DNA from 2 places in the Desulfovibrio sp. ZJ200 genome. Region 1 is predicted to be linked to the other one. Evidence: riboswitches for the same ligand, from Rfam matches in the RefSeq annotation. Region 1 holds a riboswitch; the other holds the start of a gene.

Region 1 (5,271 bases):
GCAGAAAACTTCTGGAAGCCCTCGGCCCTGCGCCTGCGCCTTGCAGTCTCCTTATGGACAGAGCCTACGAAGGCAACGAAACACAACAATTGAGTCGTCGTCTGGGCTATGCGCCAGTAGTCCCTCCCCATCCCTTGCGGCGTAAGCCTTGGAATTATGACAAGGAGTTATACAAAAAACGCAATGAAGTTGAGAGATTGTTTCGACGCTTGAAGGGCTACAGGCGCATAGCAACCCGCTATGATAAGCTTGACGCCTTATTTCTTGGCTTCATTCTGTTTGCCCTCATCGTTGAAGGACTTAAAAAGTGTTAACAGGGCATAGAACATTTTGCTTTTGAAATTATTCAATTTCAAAAGCGGCGTTGCCATCATTTCGCGTCCAGGCTTCAGCCGTTGCGACGAAGGAAGCTACGGATGAAGACAGCAACTGATTACTGCGGCAGCCAGCCAACGCAACCGCTGTCGCTATCCGTAAGCAAGCAAAGCTTGCTAACGGCTACCGCCGGCGCGGGCGTCCGCTCCCGCGGTCGCCAGAGCATTTTTTGATTGAAAATATCTATTTTCAATCTACTCCAGCACGCGCAGCTCCGCGGACAATTGCCCGGAGTTGGAGCGCAGCACCACATAGCCGCCCGCGGCCAGGGCGCCGGGGTTGACCACCACCGTGCGCCCCACGCGATCCACGGCGCGCGCCTCGTGAATATGGCCGCAGAGGCAGATGTCGGGCTGGGCGTCTTCCAGAAACTCGCGCACGGCCATGGAGCCCACATGCGCGCCGCCCGGGATCACGTCGCAGGCCGTGTCCTTGGGCGGATTGTGCGAGACCAGCACCGTATGCGGATAGATACGGGCGCGCTGCCATGCGGCTTCCAGCCATGCGGCAAAGGCGGATTCGGGATATTCGCTGGGCGTGCCGAAGGGCGTGAACGTGGAAGCGCCCACCCCGAAAACGGCAATCTCCGGAGTCAGCTCACGGGTGAAGGTGTGCAGATTCCAGCCTTTTTCGCTGAGCCAGGCGTCCACCTCCGGGCGATCCATATTGCCGATCTGGGCCAGGACCGGGATGTCGTGGGCGCGCAGAGCTTCCATGACCAGTTCGGCCTGCTTGACCCCGCCGGTGATGGTCAAATCGCCGGTCACGATAACCCCGTCGGCCTGAGACAGCTCGGGGATTTGAGCAAAACGCGCGGGCTCGTCGTGGATGTCGCCCACGGCGATCCAGAGGTAGTCCCGGGTATCAGCGCTTGGCATGACGGTACATCCTTTGTTATAGAATTTTTTATGGAAATTCTGCCATAACTCCTGCCAGATGAAAAGAGCCGCCATGCCCGAGAAAGCCGCTGATTCCGCAGAGTCCCTTGCCGCGCAGAAAGCCGCCCTGCGCGAACGCATCCGCAGGCAACGCCGCGAGCAGCCGCCGGGCCTGGCCCGCGCGCGCAGCCTGGAGGCCCAGCAGCGCCTGCTGGATGCCCCATGCTGGGGCGCTGCGCGCTCCGTGGCCCTTTATGTGGCCCTCAAGGGGGAAGTGTCCACCGATGCATTGCTGGAGGCAGCCTGGCAGAGCGGGCGCACAGTCTATCTGCCGCGTGTGCATCCGCACGAGCCCGGCCGCATGAGCTTCGCCGCCTGCGCCGGTTTTGCGCAGTTGCGACCCGGCCCCTTTGGACTGCGCGAGCCTGAGGAAAGCCTGCCCGGCTTTGGAGCGGAAGACATCGGCAATGGTTTTGCCCCGGATCTGCTGGTGCTGCCCGGCCTGGCCTTTGACCGGCGCGGCGGCCGCCTGGGTTTTGGCGGCGGCTATTACGACCGTTTTCTGGATGACGCTAGGCTGCACTGCCCGCGCGTGGGCCTGTGTTTCGCCTTTCAGGTGCTCAGGGAGCTGCCTCTTGAGCAATGGGATCAGCGCGTGCAGTTTTTGTGCACGGAAGAGAGCTTCGTATGTCTGTGAGTTTCCTTCCTTTTGCCTTTCCGGGGCTTGAAAACGTGCGTTGCGTTTTTCAGACCCGTCCGGGCGGGGCAAGCCGGGGCGCATACGGCGGCGGCAATATCTCTTACAGCACGGCCGACGAACCCGCCCACGTAGCGGCCAACCGTTATTCTTTGCTGCAAAGTCTGAAAGCCGAGGGCCTTGACGCCTGGGCCGAGCTCAATCAGGTGCACGGCGACACCCTGGTTTTCGAGCCGGATGCCGTAGGCTGCGAGGCGCAAGCCATAGTGGATGGCGACGGACTGGCCTCGTCGCGTCCGGGCCTTGGCCTGTTGATCAAGACGGCCGACTGCCAGCCCATTTTGCTGGCCCATCGCAGCGGTCGCCACATAGCGGCCTTGCATGTGGGCTGGCGGGGCAATCGTTGCAACTTTCCGGGCACGGGCGTGGCCCGCTTCTGCGCGCATTACGGCCTCAGGCCGCGCGATCTGGCGGCCGTGCGCGGGCCGAGCCTGGGACCGGAAAAGGCGGAGTTCGTCCATTTTGAGCAAGAGTGGAGCGCGGAGTTTCGCCCCTGGTTTGATCCGGCTTCGCGCACAATGGATCTCTGGGGCCTGACCCGCGCGCAATTGCTGGAGGCCGGGCTTCTGCCGCGCCATATCTACAGTCTTGACTGCTGCACTTTTTCACTGCCAGGTCAATTCTTTTCCTACCGGCGGGAAAAGAAGTCCGGCCGCCAGGCCAGCCTGATCTGGATGACAGGCTGAAGTCCGCGCGTACTGATGTCTCAGAGCGTTTTGCTCATGAAAGGAGCTGAACGCCCTAATCTTTCGATGCGTCAGCCCTGTGATCCGGGTCCGGGCCGCATTGACAGCGCGCCGCCCCGCGTCTAGAGTGCTCCCTGGCTACGGTAGCCGGGCTTTTTCCGGCTTGAAAAGGGAATCCCGTGCGAAGCGGGAGCGGACCCGCCGCCGTGAGCCCCATAACCGCATCCCTTTTTGCGCCACTGGTAACGGGAAGGCCGGGACTGCGGGGGGCAAGCCGGAAGACCTGCCGTGCCGCGGAGCCGTTTGATACGGGCTCCGGCAGCGGTGTCTACCGCTCCGGCAACGGGTTTTTGCCGGAAAGGCGGAGGAAATACGGACCTCTTCCATGACGCATGGAAGGGGTTTTTTGTGGCCTGCCGGGCGGCCGCGGCGCGGGACAGCTCGCGGGCGCGCCGTCACAACTGTGCGCAAGGCTCGCTGCAAGCCCTCGGCATGAGCGGGCGGTAAGCCGCCACATGAAGAAAGGCTGCTTTGCAGCGGACGATGTACTGAGGGTTGACCCCAGCAGCAGCCCGGGCGGTTGAGCACATGAGCAAGCCGGATCTGATCCCCGCATTTCCAGGAGCGGCCGCGCAACGCCGCCTGTTATGGGCCTTGGCCGGGCTCGCGGCGCTCTGGCTTTGCTCCCTGCCCCTGGCCTGCCTGCCCGGCCCGATGCCCTTGAGCGCGCCCGAGGTCTTCCGGGCCCTGGCCGTGAATTTCGGTTTTTCGGACGCGCCGCAGAACAGCGCGCAATTTCTGGTGGTGAACCAGATCCGTCTGGCGCGGGTCTGCCTTTCGGCGCTCTGCGGCGGGGCCTTGGCCGTGGCCGGCGTCGCGCTGCAAGGCGTGCTGCGCAACCCGCTGGCAGATCCCTTCACCCTGGGCATTTCCGCGGGGGCGGCCTGCGGAGCCAGCCTCGCCATTGCCCTGGGCGGCATGGCCGGAAGTCAGGTTCATTTGTCCGGCCTGTTCGGGCTGTCCCAGGCGGGGCTGGTGGCTCCGGCAGCCCTGGCCGGTGCCTTGCTGGCGTTGTGCGGCGCGCTTTGGCTGGGCCGGAGCCGGGGAAGCTTCAGCCGGGAGAGCGTGATTCTCGCAGGCATTGCCGTGGCCGCCTTTCTGGGGGCGCTGGTGGCGCTGATCAAGGCGCTGAACGAGGAATCCGTCACCAGCATCGTATTTTGGATCATGGGTTCCCTGCAGGGCCGCGGCTGGGACAGCCTGCCCCTGCTTCTGACCACGCTCGCGCCCGGGCTTCTGGCCGTGGCTCTGGGCTGGCGCGCCCTGGATGTGCTCTCCCTGGGCGACGAGCAGGCCGCGCAACTGGGTCTCAATGTGGGTCGGGCGCGTTTCTGGCTGCTGGCCGGGGCCAGTTGCATGACTGCCGGTTGCGTGGCGGTGGCCGGCGTCATCGGTTTTGTGGGTCTGGTGGTGCCGCATGTGCTGCGCCTGCTGCTGGGGGCCGGGCACGGGCCGTTGCTGACCGGCGCGTTTTTCGGCGGCGGCATTCTGCTGGTCTGGGCCGACGTTCTGGCCCGCAGCGTACTGGACGGCGGCCAGGAATTGCCGGTGGGCGTTGTGACGGCCCTTTTGGGCGGCCCGTTTTTCGCCATGCTGGTGCGGAGGCGCTGATGCTCACGGTGCGCGGGCTCACAGCGGGATACGACGGGCGGCGCGTGCTGCGCGGGGTGAGTTTTGCGGCCCGCGCCGGAGAAAGCGTGGCCCTGCTGGGGCCTAACGGCAGCGGCAAGACAACGCTGCTGCGGGCCATCTCGGGCGTCTTGCGGCCGGAAAGCGGGCATCTGGCTCTCCAGGGCAGACCGCTGGAGCAACTTGGGCCGCGCAGCCGGGCCCGTCTCGCGGCAGTGGTGCCGCAGCGCGGCGAAGTCCCGCAAGGGCTGAGCGTGCGGCAGATGGTGCTTTTGGGGCGCTACCCCTATCTTTCCTGGCTGGGCGGCTACAGCGGCCGGGATTACGCGGCGGCGGAAGAGGCTCTGGCCGCCACGGCCGCGTTGGATCTGGCCGAGCGCCGGGTCAGCGAGCTTTCGGGGGGGGAGCTGCAACGCGTGCTGCTGGCGCGGGCGCTGGCCCAGCAAAGCCCCCTGCTTCTGCTGGACGAGCTGGCTGCCGGTCTGGATCTGGCCCGCATGGTGGAATTGTTCGATCTCTTGGAACGCTGCCGGGCCGCCGGGACCTGCGTGCTGATGGCCATGCACGATTGCAACCTGGCCGCGCTGTATGCCACGCGGCTGATCGGTCTGAAAAACGGGCGTGTGCTGTTTGACGGCCCGGTAACCCAAGTCTTTACGGAGGAGCGACTCAGTGCCTTGTACGATCTTCCCATCCGGGTTTTTCCGCATCCGCAATGGGGGCTGCCCCAGGCGCTGCCGGGCCGCGCGGCCGGCCCGTGGAGCCATGCCGCTTCTTTTGCTCAGCCTTGCGGCTGCGCTGCCGCCGCCCCCGGCCCTGGCCGTGACGCCGGCTGTGCCCCGGAGCGAATGCCAGACCATTGCCGGCACAACGGCGGACAGCCCTG
Region 2 (5,271 bases), on a different contig from region 1:
GTCGACGAAATGGGCGGTCAGGAGGCCGCCGTGCGCTGGCTGGCCGGGCATACCGGCGTGCCGGCAGATCGCAAGCTGCTGCGCCGGCCCGAAAAAAATTCCTGGCTCACGGCCGGCCTGAAATCCTGGTTCGGCCTGGATCTTGCGGCCATGGCCGCTCTTTCCGGCCTCAACGCCACGGGCAGCGGATGGCGTGCCCCGGCCTTTCTCTATCAGTTCTGAGCGAATTTCGAGGAAAAGCCTCCTGAGCCGGGAGCTACGTCATCCGGTGCAGGGCAGTTGCAGACAAAAAGGGCATCCTTGCGGATGCCCTTTCAAATCCAGCATACAGCAACAGGTTAGCTGTTTTCGTTTTCTTCCAGCTTCTGCTTGAGCAGATCGCCCAGGCTTTGCCCGGCTTCCTGCGGCCCGGAATGAAATTCCTTGGGCTTGCGGCGTTCCTCTTCATCCTTGATCTGCTTGATGGAAAGGCCCAGGCGGCGCTCCTCGGCGCTGACATGGATGACCTTGGCCTGAATCTGATCGCCTTCCTTGTAGATTTCCGCCGGGGTCTTGACCTTCTTGCTGGAAAGCTCGGAAACGTGCACCAGACCTTCGATGCCTTCCTCAACTTCCACAAACAGGCCGAAATCCGTGATATTGGTCACAGTGCCCTTGACGGTGCAGCCCACGGGATAGGTGGCCGGCACATGGCCCCAGGGGTCATCCACCAGTTGCTTGATGCCCAGGGTGAACTTTTCATTTTCCTGATCCACGGTGAGCACCTTGGCCTGCACCGTATCGCCCACCTTGAACATCTCATTGGGATGGCGCACCTTTTTGGTCCAGGAAATGTCCGAGACGTGGATCAGACCGTCAATGCCGTCCTCAATGCCGATGAACATGCCAAATTCGGTGATGTTCTTGATCACGCCTTCAAGCACGGTGCCTTCGGGGTATCTTTCGGCCACCAGCTCCCAGGGATTGGGCCGGACCTGCTTCATGCCCAGGCTGATGCGCTTCTTCTCGCCGTCCACGCCCAGAATGACCACATCCACTTCGTCGCCGGTGTGAACCATCTGGGAGGGGTGGCGCAACTTGCGCGTCCAGGACATTTCAGAGATATGCACCAGGCCTTCCACGCCGGGCTCCAGTTCCACAAACGCGCCGTAGTCCACCAGGTTGGTGACTTTGCCCGTGCATTTGGCCCCTTCGGGGAAGCGCGCGGAGATGTCCTGCCAGGGATCGGGCACCAATTGCTTGAGGCCCAGGGAAACTTTGTTGGTCTCGCGATCAAAGGAAAGCACCTTGAGGGTCAGCTCCTGGCCCATGGTGATCATTTCCTTGGGATGACGGATGCGCTTCCAGCTCATATCCGTGATATGCAAAAGGCCGTCCAGACCGCCGAGGTCCACGAACACGCCGTACTCGGTGATGTTCTTGGCCTTGCCCTGGACAATCTGGCCTTCCTCAAGGGTGCGCAGCAGCTCCTGACGCTTGGAGTCGCGCTCCTCTTCCAGGAGCACGCGGCGGGAGACAATCACGTTGCTGCGGCGGCGGTTGATCTTGAGCACGCGGAATTCAAATTCCTGGTTCACCAGGGCGTCCATGTCAGGCACAGGGCGCAGATCCACATGCGAACCGGGCAAAAACGCCTCGACCCCGCCGATGTCCACAGTGTAGCCGCCCTTGATGCGGCGCACGATGTGGCCCTTGATGACCCTGTTGTTTTCCTGCACGTCTTCAAGCTGGTCAAAGACCTGCATGCGCTTGGCTTTTTCAAAGGAGAGGGTGATGGTGCCGTCCATTTCATTCTTGCGCACCACATACACGTCCACCCTGTCGCCCACGCTGACGGTCATGTTGCCCGCCGGATCCCTGAACTCGGCCGCGGGGATCTGCCCCTCGGACTTGAAGTTCACATCCACCAGCACATTGTCGTCATCCACGCGGACAATCTCGCCTTTGGTGATAGAGCCTTCCTCAAGGTCGCCGAAGTCGGGATTGAGATAGTTTTCAAGGGCGCTTTCAAAATTTATTTCATTGTCGTGCCCGGTTTCCGAACCTGCCATATTCCTTGCCTCCAAATAAATTCCCCTCGGAGAGAGGGAGAAAAATTATCAAAAACAACGGAAAAGCACAAGATCTAATTGCCGACAGCCTAAGGCAGATATATCTAAACTATTAAGTGCAATAATTTTGTAATGTTATCTTAAGCGATGGGAAGAGCCGCTTCGGCGGCGGACTTGACTTTTGCGGCGCGCGGGTGTTCCGTACACGCGGAACGCGGGGAATTCCGTGCAAGTCGGAAACAGTCGCGCTGCGGTAAGAGGGTACAAAGCTTCTTTGATCCCGCCGGATCATGACAGCCAGTCGCATATATGATGCGGTGAAGGCGAAGCCGAGGCGCGGGGCGCAGGCCCCCATATCCCTCAAGTCCGAAGACCCGCCATCGCGGTTTTGCCGCGCCTTCATAAACCCTGTTCAACGCGTTATTGAGGAGGTTGCCATGAGGCAGGTTTGCCTGCGCGCTTTTCTGCTTTCCGTAGTTATGCTGGCCGGTCTGGCCTTTGTCGCCCAGGCCGCGGAAAAAGCCCCCAAAGAAGGACTGTTGCTGGTGGCCTTCGGCACCAGCGTGCCCGAGGCCCTGCCCGCGTTCAAAGCCGTGGATCGCTCCTTCCGCCAGGCCTTTCCGGGATGCCCCGTGGTCTGGGCCTACACTTCGCAGATCATCCGCCGCAAACTGGCCGGCGAAGGCCGCCCTGTGGGCGGCATCAGTGATGGCCTGGCCAGGCTTGCCGCGGACGGCGTGAAGGTGGCGCGCGTGCAGCCCCTGCATGTGATGCCCGGCGAGGAATTTACGGCCCTGGAGCGGGCCGTGCTCATTGATCTGCAAAAGCATCCCGGTCGCTTTGAGGCTGTCTGCCTGGGCCGCCCCCTTCTTGAATCGCGCCAGGACGCGCTGGAAGTGGCCCGGGCCGTGCTGGAGAACATGGGCGGCAAGCGCCGCCAGCATGAAGCACTGGTGCTCATGGGCCACGGCCAGGCTCACGGCCGGGCGGATCTGGTCTTTGAAGGCACGCGCGCTCTGTTCAGGGAAAATGACCCCCTGGTCTTCATGGCCACGGTGGAAGGCGCGCGCGGCTTTGAGGATCTGCTTGCCGAGCTCAAGGCGCACAAGGTCAAAAAAGTATGGCTGCAACCGCTCATGCTGGTGGCCGGCGACCATGCGCGCAACGATCTGAGCGGCCACGACGAAGACTCCTGGGCTTCCAGGCTCAAGGCAGCCGGTTTTCAGGTGGAAAGCGAGCTCAAAGGCCTGGGCGAAGTGGCCGGCGTGCGCAAGGTATATGTGCGTCACGCCAGGGAAAGCGCGGATGATCTGACCAAAGAACCCAGGAAGCAATAAACCGCAGGGCTGACCCTGCAACAGGAGAGCGTTTTGCTGCGTTGGCAAAACGCTCTCCGGCGCGCGCCGCGCGCGGGCATACGGGCGGCGGCAGGCCGAGACCCGCTGCGCAACCGCCGGCGGGCCCGGCGGCGGGTCAGCGCGTGTCGATGACCCGCTTGGATTTGCTGAAGGTGCGCGGCAGGCTGGCGTAATCCGCCACCTTCACCTCCATGCGGGCCAAAATGGCCTTGTGCAGCCGCCGCGCAAGAGCTTCGGCCAGGGCCGCATCCCCGCCGGATGTCCGGTTCTGGGCGCGCTCCACCGTCAGGGTCAGATGATCCAGACTGCGCTCGTCCCGGCTCAAGGCTATCTGATATTCGCCTCCCAGCTCGGGGAAGGCATTGATCACTTCCATGATCTGCCCGGGATAGATGTTCACGCCCCGGTAGATGATCATGTCGTCCGAACGGCCCAGGATGCGATCATGGCGGGGCATGTTCAGGCCGCAGGCGCACGGGCCGGGCAGCAGGCGGGTCAGATCATGGGTGCGGTAGCGCAGCAGGGGCACGGCCTCTTTGCACAGGCTGGTGACCACCATTTCGCCTGTTTCGCCCACCGGGACAGGCTTCAGGGTGGCCGGGTCCAGCACTTCGATGATGAAAAGATCCGCCCAATAATGCAGGCCCGTATGCGCGTCGCAGTCAATGGCCGTGCCCGGGCCGTACATTTCGGTCATGCCCGCGATGTCGTAACTGCCTTCCAGGCCCAGCTTGCTCTCAATGGCCAGACGCATTTTCTCGCTGCGCGTCTCGGCGCCGCAGATCATTTTGCGCAGCCTGATTTCATCGCGCAGCCCGGCGCGCTCCACTTCCTCGGCCAGCAAAAGGGCCATGGAAGCCGTGGCCCCGAAACAGGTGGCCCCCATATCCCGCAAGAGTTGCAAATGCATTTCCAGGTTGCCGGGCCCCACCGGGATGGTCAGCATGCCGAAGCGCTCGCTGCCGAGCTGAAAGCCGGCCCCGGCGGTCCACAGGCCGTAGCCCACGGCCACCTGCATACGGTCCTCGGGCGTCAGACCCGCCAACTCATAACAACGGGCCATCTGCAGGCTGAAGGTCTCGATATCGCGGCGGCTGTACGCCAGAATCTTGCGCTTGCCCGTTGTTCCGCTGGAGGCGTGGATGCGCACCACCTCCCTGGGCGGCACGCAGAGCAGGGGCAAAGGATAGCCCTGGCGCAGATCTTCCACGTCCGAGGTGGGCAAAAGGCGCAAGTCATCCAGGCTGCGGATGTCATCGGGCTGCGCGCCGCAACTGTCCAGGCGGGCGCGGTATTGCGACGAATTGCGGGCCTGGCGCAGCGTATAGCGCAGGCCTTGCAGTTGCTTTTCGCGGATCTGTTCGTCAGTGAGCTGCGGTATGAAACGGCGGGCTGTCTGCATCTGGCCCTTCCTTGATTGCCTGTTGCGGTTGCGGGCGCTCTGCGCCTGCCTGTGGTGTAGTGCAATCCGACATATCCCGCAAGGGCGGCAGATCAAGGGACGCCGCAGACGCGCCCGGCCGCGCCCTGTAGAAAAAGTCCTGCTCGGGATACAATCCCCCAAGCTCAATCCCGGCTCTTCCCAAGGCCTTTCCTCTCTCCAGGCCAAAGCACGGCGGCCATTGCCCCAGAGCGTCAGCCGCATATTGTTACTACTCTCCAAAATTATTCAGGAAAAAAGCGGTGTTTTTCCTGAATCCACACGGCCTGGCAGCGGATGCCGCTTTTGCGTCAGAAGAGCAATTTCAAAGGGAAACTGTTTTGAAATGCCCTGAGGCCGCATCGTTGCTGTCAATGCCCGTCAGGGCCGTTACTCTTGGCGCGTGCAACGAGCCCTGCGGCAGCAGTCGCCCGCCCCTGGA

The links. A riboswitch is a leader RNA that binds a small molecule or an ion and turns the genes downstream of it on or off. The one in region 1 is predicted to bind cobalamin.
Region 2: it holds a riboswitch for cobalamin, as region 1 does, so the genes downstream of both, G7Y52_RS03685 (sirohydrochlorin cobaltochelatase) here and G7Y52_RS10800 (iron ABC transporter permease) in region 1, are expected to answer to the same signal.

The regions. Positions count from the first base shown of each region.
Region 1 covers NZ_JAAKEH010000037.1:29-5,299, forward strand. The annotation lists partial or broken gene G7Y52_RS10780 (transposase) at 1-314, shown strand, start outside; gene G7Y52_RS10785 (metallophosphoesterase family protein) at 570-1,253, opposite strand; gene G7Y52_RS10790 (5-formyltetrahydrofolate cyclo-ligase) at 1,327-1,950, shown strand; gene G7Y52_RS10795 (polyphenol oxidase family protein) at 1,941-2,696, shown strand; cobalamin riboswitch at 2,821-3,002, shown strand; gene G7Y52_RS10800 (iron ABC transporter permease) at 3,285-4,367, shown strand; gene G7Y52_RS10805 (ABC transporter ATP-binding protein) at 4,367-5,271, shown strand, end outside.
Region 2 covers NZ_JAAKEH010000007.1:64,751-70,021, forward strand. The annotation lists gene sppA (signal peptide peptidase SppA) at 1-222, shown strand, start outside; gene G7Y52_RS03680 (30S ribosomal protein S1) at 339-2,051, opposite strand; cobalamin riboswitch at 2,227-2,448, shown strand; gene G7Y52_RS03685 (sirohydrochlorin cobaltochelatase) at 2,489-3,388, shown strand; gene G7Y52_RS03690 (phenylacetate--CoA ligase) at 3,525-4,811, opposite strand.